2 regions of the Photorhabdus machadonis genome follow, and region 1 is predicted to be linked to the other one. Evidence: predicted binding sites of a transcription regulator. Region 1 holds the regulator's gene; the other holds the start of a gene.

Region 1 (8,121 bases):
GTAATTAACTATTTTCGTATAGTTAATTGAAATAATAGATCAACACCTGAAACCAAATTTTGAGTTTTTAGATGAACCTCTCACAAAAAAATCACCGAGTCCAACAAGCTTTGTCAGCTCATAAAAACATGCTTGAGTATTTATTAGCTTGAATTATCCAGAATTTGTCTATTCTTATATATGTGGACAAATTCTATTGTCAATATTTATAAGCCTACTTTAAGTAAGGGAGAATTGTATGCCATCAAGAAGAGACGTCATGGTTGGAGGATTAAGTCTTGCTGCTGCCGGTATCCTATCTACGGTATCTTCAGCTAATGCTGCAACTGTTAACACAAAACTGCAAGGAGCTTTTAAAACAGGTAGCGCAGAAAAAGCCCTTGATATTATTAGTCTTTATGATTTGGAAGAAGAAGCACGTAAACTGATTCCTGCCCCTCAATTTGGCTATATTAGCGGTGGTTCAGGTGATGAATGGACGCTACGTGAAAATACCAGAGCCTTTGACGATTACCAAATTATTCCCCGCTATCTCGCGGGGATAAAAGAACCTGACACAACAACCGAATTACTCGGCAGTAAAGTGGATATACCTATTTTCGTTCCACCGATGGCAGCACACGGACTGGCTCATATCTCTGCTGAATTGGGAACAGCGCGAGGCGCTGCCGCTGCCGGTGCCTTGTTTACTGCACAAACTCTGTCTAATTCATCTTTCGAAGAGATAGCAAAAGTGAGTAACGGCCCCAAATGGTTCCAAATCTATTTTACCAAAGATATGGGTATGAACCGTGAACTAATACGCCGGGCTAAAGCTATGGGTGCGACCGCTATCGTATTTACGGTTGATTTAGAGTGGAGTGGTAATAGGGAAACCGATAGACGCAATAAATTTACCTACCCACGTTCACTTCCATTTCCTAATATTCCTGGCGCTACCGCCGGTGCACCATTATCAGAGATTACAGCGCTATTTAAGCGGGATCTTGATTTTAAGGATCTGGAATTTCTCGCCAAAGAATCAGGTCTTCCTATCATCGTAAAAGGTATTCAATCCGCCGAAAATGCTAAAGAATGTGTTAACCACGGAGCGGCAGCTATTCAAGTTTCTAACCACGGTGGCCGGCAATTAGATACTGTCCCGGCAGCAATCAAGTCATTACCAGGCATTGTTGAAGCCATTGGGCATCATATTCCGATCTATTTAGATGGTGGTATCCGTCGCGGTATTCATGTGTTTAAAGCTCTTGCATTAGGTGCCAAAGCTGTCGCTATCGGCAGACCCATTTTATATGGACTGGCATTAGGCGGGGCACCAGGCGTAACTTCCGTTTTAAACCTGCTTAAAGATGAGCTGAAACTTAGCATGAAGCTGGCGGGATGCGCAGCTATTAAAGATATTGAGAGAAAGTTTATCAGTTTAATTTAACTCATTAACTGATGACGTAAATATCAGCCCCGTTTCATTTGAAATAGGTGATTTAAGGAAACGGGGTTAATTCTATTAACCACGGTGGTTTTTATAATTTAACCGGTAAAATAGAATTCTCACTTTTCCCCTGAAGTATTCTTCAAGGGGAAATATTTCATATAAATATTAATGAAGTATACGAGACGCTGATGGCTCGGCAATATCAATTTCATCACGTTGTTGTTCTTCCATTCTGCTGCGTAAAACATCGTCTATTAATGCAGAAAAACCTGTCATCATTTGCCGTTCCATCATAACACCTTTTGGCTCAGGCCACGGCAGGCTGGCAATTGGCCAGTCACAATATAATTTATAATAATTAAACTGATCCAGCCGCTCTTTCGTCTTATCAAAATCATTACTCCAATAGGCATTACCCAACCGGAAGTTGGTATGAAACTCATCAAAGCTGCCAAAGATTTCATAAATATAATTAGCAGTTTTCAGCATATTTTTCCATGCCATTTCTTCACTGATATAACCAGCACAAAAACAATTACGGCTTAAAACAATTGCAAGCCACAAATCAAATCCCCACACCAATGCAGGTGGACGCCCATTTACAATTTGAGAACATTTACGAATAGAGTCAGGTGTTACTTCAACTAATTTGGCAAGAACTTTAAACATTTTGCCATCACTAAGAGCAGCATCAACAGCAAAATATTTTGAATGCGCCCCACTCCACAAACCAGTTAACATTTTCATATAACCTTCTTCATCAATAATTCCCCAGTCACTGTATAGTTGAGATTGATGTTCCTGAGTAGGTGATAATGGGAGCAGGCAGTAACGATAGTTATCATGAGCAACCCGTGACTGCAAAGGGTAATGCTCCAGAGTTTCACTCCAAAAGCCCAGCCAATAGTCACTCACAATATTTAACCGCAATACCTGACGCTTTTCTTCCGGTAAAAAAGATAAACCTGCTTGTTGGTAATAATGCCGTTGTTCCCATTCAGGACGTTTAGCAATACGATAAATAATAACTGAGAGTAACATTATTACAAATAATGCTACACTGACTACTTGTGCCAAAAGTGAATAGTCTGTATCAGGGACAGATACATTACCTATTATAAATAATACAATTGCCACAGATAATATAATCCCCATACAGACTGCAATTACAAATAAAATATTAATCACCGCATATAATGAACTCAGAAAAGGTAAATTTCTTTTTTCACAGATAATATTCTTTATTACCTGATAGCCTTTAGCAGGGAACTGCCTATAATGAGGCTGATTTTGTAAAAGTTCTTTCATCACAAATGATTCCTTTTCACAAATTACCTACCATATATGATAATTCTTATCTGTATTATCACAAACATCAGGAAAACATTATTTTTGCTGCTAAGTATCAATTTAACCAAATTAACTCCATCAGGGGACAAGCACAATGAACTTTTCTGGAGAATATTTTCTATCGCAGAAACATGATAACATCCCAATATTGTTATCATGCTGGCTGTAAGGGGCGCAATGAAACTGATTAACCAAAAAAAGTTACTGGAACAAGCCGAAGCTATTTGCCTGACACGGGGAGTTCGCTTTACGCCACAGCGGCTTGAAGTTTTGCGTCTGATTTCAGAACAACCCGGCGCAATCAGTGCTTATGATTTACTGGATTTATTGCGGGAAGCAGAACCACAGGCTAAACCACCAACAATATACCGGGCACTGGAATTTCTGCTAGAACAGGGATTTATTCATAAAATAGAGTCTACCAACAGTTATGTGCTGTGCCACCATATTGAACAACCAAGCCACACCTCAGCAATGTTTATTTGCGACCGCTGCGGTTCTGTTACAGAACGAGATGGTGGAACCGTTGAATCCGCTATTCAACAGTTAGCAAAAACCGCCGGATTCAGCTTACGCCATACCGTCATTGAAGCGCATGGTTTATGTTCTTCTTGTGCAGAGATTGAATCCTGTACTGAACGGGATGAATGCCAGCACGACCACAGTATTGAGGTAAAAAAGAAGTAGAGAACCTGTAAATAGCAACAGGCAACCGCAGAATCACGTTCAAGATAATCATACTGATAAACCCAATAACATGATTCTGCCAGAATATTGCAACTCTTTGACAATCACCAAAAAACAACGATTCGATATTTTACTATCAAAACTTATCACTGTTACGAATCACCCCAACGGCTAATCCTTCAATTGTCAGGCTTCGTTCACGCAAATCCACCACAATTGGCTTAAACTCAGGGTTTTCTGCCGACAATTCAACTTTATTTCCAGTCTGTTTAAAACGTTTTACAGTCACTTCATCTTCAATACGAGCAACAATAACCTGCCCATTACGGACATCCTGTGTTTTATGCACAGCCAACAGATCACCATCCATAATCCCAATATCTTTCATGGACATACCGCTGACTCTCAACAGGAAATCCGCACTGGGCTTAAACAGTGCGGGATCTATCCGATAATGACTTTCAATGTGCTCCTGCGCCAACAGTGGTTCACCTGCGGCTACACGGCCAATCAACGGCAAACCAGAGTCTTCTAGCAGCAAACGGATACCCCTGGATGCCCCGGCAACAATCTCTATCACCCCTTTGCGAGCCAATGCTTTTAAATGCTCTTCAGCCGCATTAGGCGAACGAAAACCAAGACGTGCTGCAATTTCAGCACGCGTTGGCGGCATACCCGTTTGCGAAATGTGGTCACGCACCAGGTCATAAACCTGCTGCTGCCTTACGGTAAGTGCTTTCATTCCGCCCCCTGTGTGTTTATACAGTCAAACTGTGAGTATATACAGGTAAATAACGATTGGGAACCTGCCAGGGTAGAAAATCAGCCCATTATAGTATAATGACGCATTATTAAACTAAATCAGGTCACAAAATAGCGCCAGAGAACGGTACTCCAGACAATTAACGACAGCAGCATCGTCAGAAAGACCGCCGCCGATCCCATATCTTTCGCCCGGCCGGACAACTCATGGAATTCACTGCCAATACGATCAACAACAGCTTCAATAGCACTGTTCAGAATCTCTACAATCACCACCAACATTACTGAACCAATCAGTAAAATGCGTTCAATTGCGCTGATATTCAGATAAAATGCAACAATCACCGCTAATATCGCCACAATTATTTCCTGCCGGAAAGCCGCTTCATTTTGCCACGCAGCCCTGAGACCTTTCATCGAATATCCGGTTGCTTTGATGATACGGGTCAGTCCCTTGGATTGATTTGCCATAAATTATTCATACCAAATGTAAGGTTATTTGCCACTTTTAACTTTTATATCGTCTTAACATAACAGATCTCAACACCTGTTTCTGGTATGCTTGCGACGTATTGCTAACAAGAGGCTTCAAGTTTATTTATGTCAGGTTGGCGTAAAATATATTATAAATTATTGAATTTACCACTAAAAATACTGGTAAAGAGCAAACTTATTCCTACAGATCCCATTACCGAATTACGGCTCGATACGACACGCCCTATTCTGTACGTATTGCCGTATCACTCCAAAGCAGACTTACTGACATTACGTCAGCAATGTCTTGAGCAGGATCTGCCAGACCCTTTAAACTCACTGGAGATAGGTGATACTGAGCTTCCGGGCTATGTATTTATCGATAATGGCCCACGCGTATTCCGCTATTGCGCACCAAAGCAGGAATCCGTAAAAATTTTCCATGCGTATCTGGATCTGCACCGTAATAATCCAAACTTGGATATTCAAATGCTGCCAGTTTCTGTCATGTTTGGTCGCTCACCCGGACGTGAAGGACACAGCACCCCACATCTACGGCTACTTAATGGTATCCAGAAATTCTTCGCCATTCTCTGGCTGGGCCGGGACAGTTTTGTGCGTTTTTCAAACACAGTATCTCTGCGTTATATGGCAACGGAGCATGGCACAGACAAGACAATTGCTCACAAGCTGGCTCGCGTGGCACGAATGCACTATTCACGCCAACGCCTGGCGGCAGTGGGTCCGCGTCTGCCTGTTCGTCAGGAGCTGTTTAACAAGCTACTGGCTTCAAAAGCAATAGAAAAGGCCGTTATTGATGAGGCCCGCAGCAAGAAAATCGCCCATGAGAAAGCGCAGCAGAATGCCGTTAACATGATGGAAGAGATTGCAGCGAATTTCTCTTATGAAACAGTACGGCTGTCAGATCGTGTACTTGGTTGGACCTGGAACCGTCTGTATCAGGGGATCAATGTCCACAATGCTGAACGCATTCGTCGTCTGGCACAGGATGGTCACGAACTGGTTTATGCGCCCTGCCACCGTAGTCATATGGATTATCTGCTGCTCTCCTATGTGATTTATCATCAGGGTTTGGTACCGCCCCATATCGCCGCAGGCATCAACCTGAATTTCTGGCCAGCAGGGCCGATATTCCGCCGCCTTGGTGCATTTTTTATCCGCCGCACTTTTAAAGGTAATAAACTCTATGCCACGATATTCCGTGAATATCTGGGTGAGTTATTTGCACGCGGCTATTCTGTTGAATACTTTATGGAAGGTGGTCGTTCCCGGACAGGTCGTTTGCTCGATCCCAAAACGGGTACACTGACCATGACGTTACAAGCAATGTTGAGAGGTGAATCACGCCCAATCACTATCGTGCCAATTTATATCGGTTACGAACATGTGATGGAAGTTGCCACCTATGCCAAAGAGCTGCGGGGAGCAACCAAAGAGAAAGAGAGCTTTTTCCAGATGATACGCGGTTTGCGTAAGCTTCGTAATCTGGGGCAAGGCTATGTAAACTTTGGTGAACCTATCCCGTTGATCCAATATCTTAATCACCATGTTCCTGACTGGCGTGATTCTATTGATCCAATAGAGTTTCACCGTCCTGAATGGGTTAACCCAACAGTCAGTAAGCTGGCCGGGAAAATTATGGTGAACATCAACAATGCCGCAGCTGCTAACGCAATCAACCTGTGTTCAACCGCCCTACTGTCATCACGTCAGCGAGCGCTTACTCGCGAGCAACTGCTTGAGCAACTGGATTGTTATATACAACTCATGCACAACGCGCCTTATACAACCGATGTTACTGTGCCAAAGAAAACCGCAGAAGAGTTGTTAGAGCACGCTCTGCAAATGGATAAGTTCGAGGTAGACAAAGACAGTATGGGCGACATCATTATCCTGCCGCGTGAGCGTGCGGTTCTGATGACCTACTACCGCAACAATATCCAGCATTTATTGGTACTGCCATCATTGATTGCCTGCATCGTTATTGATCATCGCCGTATCAGCCGTGAAGCGTTACTCAGCCAGGTAGAAATCATTTATCCTCTGCTCAAAGCAGAACTGTTTATACGTTACAACAAAGCAGATCTGCGAGAAGTGGTTAATATCCTGGTTAATGAGCTTACTCGCCAGAGCCTTATCTGTAACAAAGAACAAGGTATGCTGGTATTGAATCCAGCACGTATTCGCCCATTGCAATTGCTGGCAGCCGGTGTCCGCGAAACCCTGCAACGTTATGCCATCACCCTCTCTTTACTGAATGCCAACCCGGAAATCAGCCGGGGTGCGCTGGAAAAAGAGAGCCGTATGTTGGCACAACGTCTGTCGGTATTACATGGCATTAACGCACCTGAATTCTTCGATAAGGCGGTATTCACCACATCGGTAAATACACTGCGTGAAGAAGGATATATCAGTGATCGTGGTGATGTGATTACAGCAAATACTCAGGAGCTGTATCAGGTATTGAGTGAACTGATGTCACCTGAAATCCGTCTGACTATCGAGAGTGTCAGTTTGCCAGCTGAACACAACGATGCAGAAGAGACAACTCAAGAAGCATAATTTTTAACATCCGGGTGATAATGGGTTTTCCCCATTATCACCCCATATATCAAACGTAACTGAAGAAGATACCCAAAAATAATACCACACCAACATAGTTATTATTGAGGAATGCTTGGAAGCAAAGCTCTCTTTCCCGACCTGCAATCAGTTTCTGCTGATAAATAAATAAGGCACCGGCAAGCAACAATGACCAATAATAGATGCCACCCAGATTCATCATATAACCCACCAGCAGTAAAACCAGCAACATAGCAAGTTGCAGTAACCCAATAATCAGCTTATCGAAACGACCAAACAGAATAGCAGTAGACTTAACACCAATTTTCAGATCATCGTTACGATCGACCATGGCATACTGTGTATCATAAATAACCGACCACAAGATATTAACCAGAAACAATAGCCAGCATTCTAGTGGTAAGGACTCACTAACCGCAGCGAATCCCATTGGGATAGACCAGCCATAAGCCGCGCCCAATACAAACTGAGGAAGATGACTGAACCGTTTAACAAAGGGATAAAACCAAGCCAAAGCTAACCCAGCGACTGACAACCAGATAGCCATCTTATTCAGCGCCAGAACCAACCCGAAAGAAATCAGCGCCAGTACAACAAACAGGATCTTACTCTCTTTCTCACTGATAGCACCACTGGGCAGGGGACGTGCTTTTGTGCGTTCGACATAACCATCAAATTTTCTGTCAGCAAAATCATTAATCACACACCCTGCTGCACGCATCAGAAACACACCGGCAGTAAAGACCCACAATATGTGCATATCCGGAATACCTTTCCCGGCAATCCATAAAGCCCAAAATGTCGGCCATAAC
Region 2 (8,121 bases), 1.7 Mb from region 1:
TACGGTGGCCTTTTTCATGTTGTTGAGCACATTGGCGTACCAGCTCTACAATACGAGCCCGGTTCAGACGACGAGAGCCGCCGGTCAATACACTTGTCCCCAGCTTCACAACCAATGTTTGGCGACCATTCATCATATTTTTGCCGTTATATTTAATTTGAAAAAACAGCATTCAGTTTTAGCAGGAGAGAAGCGTTATGCCAACAGGCATAACGATAAATTGAAAAAATGTGAGTTCAAAATAAACTTATTGCCATCAATTTCAACTAACCCATTTTATTTTTCAACCATTGGCTGGCTTCCTGTAATGCCTTATTGAAGCTGCTGTAAACAGGCGTTGCCGGAATAGTCAATAATTTACTGTCCATTGATGACATTGCTATCAGTTTCGATTCTTCCTTCGGGCTGAAAATATCATTCTGCCAGTAACCCGCTAGCATAGGAACCGAACAACGTCGGCCTAACAGGCCTTGTTTTTTAAGGGAATAACAACCAAGTTCGAGGCGAAACGCATTTTCATCCACATTATAAATACCCATCCGGCTGGCAAACATATCGAGATACATCACAGGAGCATTTTGCTGGCGTTCAGCGCTATTGAGCCACTCATGGACAATAGCGCCAAAAGTCGCAATACCTTTGATACGTTTAGATTCCAAATATGCCAGGCGGACAGCAATATTAGCACCAAAACGGAAGCCAAAAACGCCAACCCGAGTATGGTCAATCCAAGGGATGTCACTCAGTTGATGGATTATTTGTTGATGAAGAGTACAAGTATCCTGTGTCAACCGCAAACGTGAGCAGTAACCCACTGAAGGCATATCCACCGTCAGCATGGCAAATCCCAAAGGCGCCAGATAATCACGGAATAACGGATAATAATCACTTTGCAAATTATCTAAGCTACCACACACCAGAATAGTTGGAGAGGGTCCTTGTGGTCGTTGAGGCAAATGCAGAAAGCCAGTGACACAACCACCCTCTTTCAGTTTGAACTCTATCTTCCTCAACTGATAATCAGAGCAACGGGCCACATTTTCATAGGCTTTATTCGCCAAAACACCGGCCTGCTGAGACAGATCATCCCCTTTGAGATGAGGATAACCGGCGATGCTATACAGATTGGCCGCTTTCAACCAGAAATTGCCCGCCTCTGCGGTCTGTTCTGTCTGTAACGCTCTCTGTTGCCACAGCATCGCCTGATGTGACCACTCAAAAATCCAATTACCTTTACGATACCCAACCACCGTATCCAGTAAATTATCATCACTGCGTTGAGCGTTTGCCATGGCAATCCGGCACAAGACTTCTTCTATCTCGAAAGGATCAACTCCCCGCCAAATCCACATCAGCCGGTTAATCATGCGATACCAGCGCCCGTGGCTATTACCATCCAACGTATTGTAATTACCTGCAATCAGCCGGGGATGGCGGTGCTTTACCAGCGTGGAAGTTTCCTGATGCTTTTGTCTTGGCTTAAAAAGTGATTCTGAAAGATTTTGATTTGCCATAACAAATGCTGATTTTATTTACTTTCACAAATTGGCGGAACAAATACTACGCTCATATCCCAAGGTTGCTCGATCCAAGTATCTTGGGGAATATCAACAACATAATCATCAACAAGAGGACGACCTGCCGGTTTGGCGAAAATAGTCACAAAATGCGCTTTTGGATACATATCACGAATAACCTGAGCGGTGCCCCCAGTATCAACCAGATCATCTACAACGATGAAACCTTCACCATCACCTTCTGCTTTTTTCAGCACTTGCAAATCGCGTTGATTATTATGATCATAGCTGGAAATACAGACAGTATCTACATGACGGATACCCAATTCACGCGCCAAGAGAGCGCCGGGGACAAGACCACCCCGACTCACAGCAATGATACCTTTCCATTGTTCGACAGGGAGTAAACGTTGTGCCAATTTACGGGCATGTATTTGCAACATATCCCAGGTTACGACATATTTTTCGCTCATAAGAATGGGTCCCGGCAACTTAAGAATATTTTCAGAAAAGAGTTTTCACAGAAAAAGTTGCGCGAGATTATAGTGATTTAGACCAGCAAAAACCAGCGGAAACAGGGAATCGATGAATCACATTATTCTTACCAAAATAAAGTGGTATTCTGAGCTCAATAGCATCAAAGCGTTAATCACTTGTAATAATAAAACCTATGTCTCTGGTAGAGAGTAATATTTCCATCTTATTGAGATGCAGTCACAGGAGATTCGTCGTGTCAGAACTATCACAATTATCCCCTCAGCCTCTGTGGGACATCTTTGCCAAAATCTGCTCTATTCCTCACCCTTCTTATCATGAAGAAGCGCTGGCAACCCATATTGTTCAATGGGCGCAGGAAAAAGGCTTGCACGTTGAACGCGATCAAGTTGGCAATATTCTGCTCAGAAAGCCCGCCAGTAAAGGGTTGGAAAATCGTAAAGCCGTTGTTCTGCAAGCTCACCTTGATATGGTGCCACAGAAAAACAACGATACAGAACATGACTTCACCAAAGATCCTATCCGTCCTTATATTGATGGTGAATGGGTTACTGCACAGGGTACAACATTAGGTGCAGATAATGGTATTGGCCTGGCATCAGCATTGGCAGTGCTGGCTGATGACAATGTAAAACATGGTCCTCTGGAAGTTTTACTGACCATGACAGAAGAAACCGGAATGGATGGTGCTTTTGGCCTGCAACCGGGCTGGCTACAGGCTGATATTTTAATCAATACCGATTCAGAAGAAGAAGGCGAAATCTACATGGGTTGTGCCGGAGGTATCGATTTCACCACAACGTTAGCACTTACCCGTGAAACGGTTCCAGCTCACTACAAAACACTAAAACTCACCATCAAAGGTCTGAAAGGCGGGCATTCCGGTTGTGATATTCATTTAGGGCTGGGTAATGCCAACAAACTACTGGCACGATTCCTTACTGCCCATACTGAGGAACTGGCGCTAAAACTGCTTGAGTTCCAGGGTGGTACGCTGCGTAATGCCATTCCACGTGAAGGTCATGTTATTGTTGCCGTCCCCGCAGATAAAACAGCGCGGCTGACCCAACTGAAAGATAACTACCTGGGCATCCTGAAAAATGAATATGTCATCGTCGAGAAAAATCTGACTGTATTGCTGGAAGAGGTTGAAACCGATATTCAGGCACTGACTGATGATTGCCAGAACCGTTTTATCCCACTGCTGAACAGTACACCCAACGGCGTTATCCGTATGAGTGATATCATCAAAGGCGTAGTAGAAACTTCTCTCAACGTGGGCGTTGTGGCCATGGAACAGGATAAGGTCAATATTATTTGTCTGATCCGTTCGCTTATCGACAGTGGTAAATCTTATATTATAGGCATGCTCAGTTCCCTAGCTAAACTGTCAAATGCTGAAATTATCGCTAAAGGCAATTATCCAGGCTGGCAGCCGGATGCGAATTCTCCGGTTATGCACCTGGTACGTGAAACTTATCAACAGCTGTTCGATAAAACACCCAATATTATGGTGATTCACGCAGGGCTGGAATGTGGTTTGTTTAAGAAACCTTATCCTGATATGGATATGGTCTCTATCGGGCCAACTATCACAGGCGCTCACTCCCCTGACGAACAAGTTCACATCAAAAGTGTTGGTCAATATTGGCAGCTGCTGACCGCAGTCCTAAAAGCTATTCCTGAAAAATCTTAATCAAATCTCCCCTGCTCCGATGTAGTAGCAGGGGAATTACCACTCAAGCAAAAGTTGCCGATCAATTTGTGGGTCCAGCAAAGTTACATGCAGGCCCACTAAGCGAACTCCTCGCCCTTCTCGCCGGGATGCCCATGCTTTCTGAGCCAATTGGAGTAAATCCGGTTTATCCAGTATTGGGTGGACATGTTCCTGAGTTGTCAGTTGAAAATCATCAAATTTCAATTTAACTCCCTGACGGGCAATCCGCAGATCAGGTTTGACTGCGCTCAAGCGTTTTTCCAACTCCAGATACAAACTTTCTATCAGTTCAGTGCACTGTTCCCAATGGTGAATATCCTTCGCCAGTGTCCGCTCCACCCCAACCGATTTTCGCAGACAATCCGAACGAACCAACCGCTCATCAATACCGTGGCACCGATCCCAAAGTACCTGACCAAATTTTCCCAACCGTTTCACCAGAGCAATCACATCATATTTTTGTACATCAGCACAGGTTTCCAGCCCCATATCTTTCAGACGTTGCACCGTGACTTTGCCGACACCCGGAATTTTTTTCAGAGGTAAAGTTTTAACAAACTCAGACACTTGATCAGGTGAAATCACATATTGCCCATTCGGTTTATTAATATCAGAAGCGATTTTTGCCAGAAATTTTACCGATGCAATACCGGCTGATGCCGTCAGTTGCAGTTCATCAAAAATAGATTTACGGATTTCATGGGCGATAAGCGTGGCGGATCCATAACAATGATGGCTATCAGTGACATCCAAATAGGCTTCATCCAGTGAAAGAGGTTCTATTCGCTCAGTATAACGAGAAAATATCTGACGGATATGCTGGGAAACCTCTTTATACAGAGCCATACGCCCCGGAAGAACGTTGAGCTGAGGACACCGTTTCAGCGCCATTGCGGTAGACATTGCACTATGTACCCCGAAACGACGGGCAGGATAATTAGCCGTGCTGATAACACCTCGTCTATCTGCACTGCCACCAACAGCTATCGGAATATGACGGAATGACGGATTATCACGCATTTCAATAGCTGCGTAGAAACAGTCCATATCCACATGAATAATCTTTCGCATTTTACTTTGACCAACCACCATAGACTGTATAAATATACAGTTAACTATAATAAAGATCAATCGGAAAAAAGTTAATTCCGTTATTAACTTTCTTCTGCCCGATTCCCTTCGTTAAGTGACCTGTTGGATACAACTTTTTTATTTAGTGACATTTCAAAGGTGATTATGACAATTAAAAATAGCGGGAAACTGCAAAAAAGCTCAGCCACAATGGTTACACAACAAATCAATCGCACTATTCGTTATGCCTTATCAGGCATGATTATTCTTAGTGCAGGTCTGCCCGGTTATCTGACAGCACAGGAGAATGAAACACAGAAAACCGCAGAACAGTTAGAAAAATCAGAGAAAGTGATTGCCCTGCCCGCACTTTCCGTTATTGGAGAGTTAAACAATAGCGTCAGCGCTGGAAGTTCTGTATTAAGAAAATCAGATATTGAGCGTACCCAAGCAGACAATATCGCCGAGTTACTCAACCAACTCCCTGGGGTTTCTATGTCAGGCTCGCCCCGTCCAGGCGGTCAAACTCTGAATATCTGGGGAATGGGTGATACAGAAGACATCAAAATCACACTGGATGATGCACCAAAAAGCTTCGAAAAATATCGCCAGGGATCTATCTTTATTGAGCCGGAATTAATCAAACGAGTCGATGTCGATAAAGGCCCACATAACCTACTTGATGGTAACGGAGGATTTGGCGGAACAGTCAAAGTTGTCACCAAAGATGCTAGTGACCTGTTACAGCCAGGAGAAGATTTTGGTGGATTGCTAAAATACAGTTATCACACCAATGACCGCCAAAATATTTATAGCAGCGCAGTTTATGGCCGGACAGTAGAAGGCTTCGCTGACGGCCTGTTATATATGAGCAAACGAGATGGCGGCAATATTAAACGGCCAGATGGCACCCGTTTTGCTTTCTCTAAAAGTGATCAGGCATCCTATTTATTGAAAACGAATTTTTACCTGAACGATGCCAATACATTGACGCTTTCCGCTATGCGTTCTGATTCTGCTGGCTGGCAACCATGGGCAGCAAAACGCGATGAAATAGTCGTTCCGTCAGAATCCGAGGTTGAAAAATATGGTTGGCATGAAGCCTGGCGCCGTAAGTTGGTTTATCGTGATCAAACGGATCAAAACTACACCGCCAAGTGGAATATCGCACCAGAAGACAATCCGTTACTTAACCTGACAGCAACCTATGCCTATTCGAAAACAGCACAGCATGATAAACGCTCTGAAAAAGCCCACAGCGGTTTTATTGGTTCATTAGGAAATGGAAGCTGGATCGACTATGTGGATAACTTAGCAGATATCAATAACAAAAGTGTTTTTATAACCGGGCCAATAGAACACACATTACTCGTTGGCGCTCGTTGGCATAAAAATCAACGTAATACCCTTATGCATGATAAAAGCAAAGACAAAAAACCTGAATATAACCATGGCTATTTCCAGCCAACCTACATGCCTTCAGGCGAGCAAAAAACGAACAGCTTCTATTTACAAGATGAAATGGTTATCGGCAACGTTACTGTGACCCCCAGTGTCCGCTATGACCATATCACCAATACCGGCAAACCCAATATCGCGGCAATCTACAATGATAGCTCACCAAATGTAGGCCATGATTACAGCAGCGTCACCTATACTGGTTGGTCTCCACATTTAGGTATCATATGGAAAGCAACGCAAAACCTGTCATTATTCTCGGATGTCAGCCGGACATGGCGAGCTCCACTCGTGGATGAACAGTATGAAATGCAATATGCACAAGCGAGTATCACGGCCACCAGCCGTAATTTAGACGTAGAAAGAATGACGGGTTTACGCTTCGGTGCGATTCTGAATTTCAATAACCTGCTGGCAGACCAAGATAGCTTGCAAATCCGTACGACTTTATTCCGAAATAGAGGCAAGGATGAAATATTTGTCCGTCGTGGAGTCGTGTGTAAATTACCGGATTGTGGAAAGCCTTTATCCAACTACCGTAATTTACCGGGATACACCATTCAGGGGCTGGAAATCGAGACTTTCTACGACAGCGATTACCTGTTTGGAAAACTTTCTTATTCAACTATCCGTGGTCAGAGAGATGCTTCACCACGCGATCCTTGGGGTAATAAAACCTGGATTGCGGAAATTCCACCCACCGCTGCCCGCGCCATGTTAGGCATAAAAATCCCTCAATGGCAGATATCTATGGGCTGGACTGGCGATTTTGTCCGTAAGCAAGATCGATCGCCTAAAGATGGCGATCCCATGGCAGTACTCTGGTCAATACCCAAAAGCCAAGGTTACGTTCTGCACGGTTTATTCGCCAGCTGGCAACCTGATTTTCAGCAAGGTCTTGAAGCCCGTGTAACGGTAAATAACCTGTTTAATCATGATTATTACCCATACCTCAGTGAATCCTTTTCTGGGGTTGGGCGTAACATTAAATTCAGTATCTCCCAGAAGTTCTGATTTCTTACCTGACAGTTCCCTCTCTTTGAGGGAACTCAGGCTGCTGACCAACCCATTTGACATTTCGCTTTATCGGAAACTTTAGATAGCGTGTTGTCGGCGGATTCGTTTTCTCTGGTGCTTTAATCATGTTTTATTACATCAACGATGGTAAACACCTGGCAGATTAATCAACCAGAAAAATTATAACGGTTAAACGGATATTTAAACATTAAAATAACGCTTAAATCGCTTATAAAAAAAACGATATGAATTAATTTTAGCATGAAAACATTAAAGACATAATTAAAAACATAAAAAGAGGAATGGTTTAAATCATTTATTTTCGGATTTTATTACGCCGATTTTTCATGATTGATGATTTAATTGGTTTATAAAAAAGTTTATTCCCCGGTTGAAAACGTTATTAAAATCGGTTTCTTTTTGACAATAGATTGTCTGATTAATATATTAATATTCTTATTTACTTTTTTCTGAATATATAATCATTAATAAAACCAATTTTTATTTCTTATTCTTCACTGTATAACTCTATGATAGACAGGTTTTAAACTGTTATTAAAAGCCATTTTTTAACCCCTAATTTTAATCGACACAATAAGGTTTTAGCCATTGTTTGAACTACTTTTAATACCTAATTCTTATTAAGTTTAATCATCATGATATATTGTGCTTTATGTTTAACTAACGTTGATTATACTCACTTTATCTTTACTGACACTGTTTTACTGGTAATACTGTGCAGTTTTTATAAATCACCATCCTATATTTTATCTTTATAAATCAACTGGTAAATAGTTTTATAGTATCAAGATACCCCTTTGTGTTTTTCGGATAATATTCTTTTTT

Evidence for each region. Region 1 encodes LexA, which represses DNA repair genes until DNA is damaged. Its sites were predicted from a motif close to TNCTGTATGTACATACAGNA; they were not measured.
Region 2: the regulator LexA is predicted to act here: its motif matches at 4,823-4,842, upstream of dinB (DNA polymerase IV).

Annotation. Positions count from the first base shown of each region.
Region 1 is NZ_CP199761.1:543,589-551,709, reverse strand. It holds gene ACUN2T_RS02665 (lactate oxidase) at 239-1,429, shown strand; gene ACUN2T_RS02660 (DUF1266 domain-containing protein) at 1,598-2,740, opposite strand; gene zur (zinc uptake transcriptional repressor Zur) at 2,960-3,469, shown strand; gene lexA (transcriptional repressor LexA) at 3,606-4,211, opposite strand; gene ACUN2T_RS02645 (diacylglycerol kinase) at 4,331-4,702, opposite strand; gene plsB (glycerol-3-phosphate 1-O-acyltransferase PlsB) at 4,832-7,288, shown strand; gene ubiA (4-hydroxybenzoate octaprenyltransferase) at 7,338-8,121, opposite strand, start outside.
Region 2 is NZ_CP199761.1:4,206,776-4,214,896, forward strand. It holds gene proB (glutamate 5-kinase) at 1-133, opposite strand, end outside; gene frsA (esterase FrsA) at 267-1,514, opposite strand; gene gpt (xanthine phosphoribosyltransferase) at 1,529-1,990, opposite strand; gene pepD (beta-Ala-His dipeptidase) at 2,248-3,708, shown strand; gene dinB (DNA polymerase IV) at 3,745-4,800, opposite strand; gene ACUN2T_RS20220 (TonB-dependent hemoglobin/transferrin/lactoferrin family receptor) at 4,966-7,272, shown strand.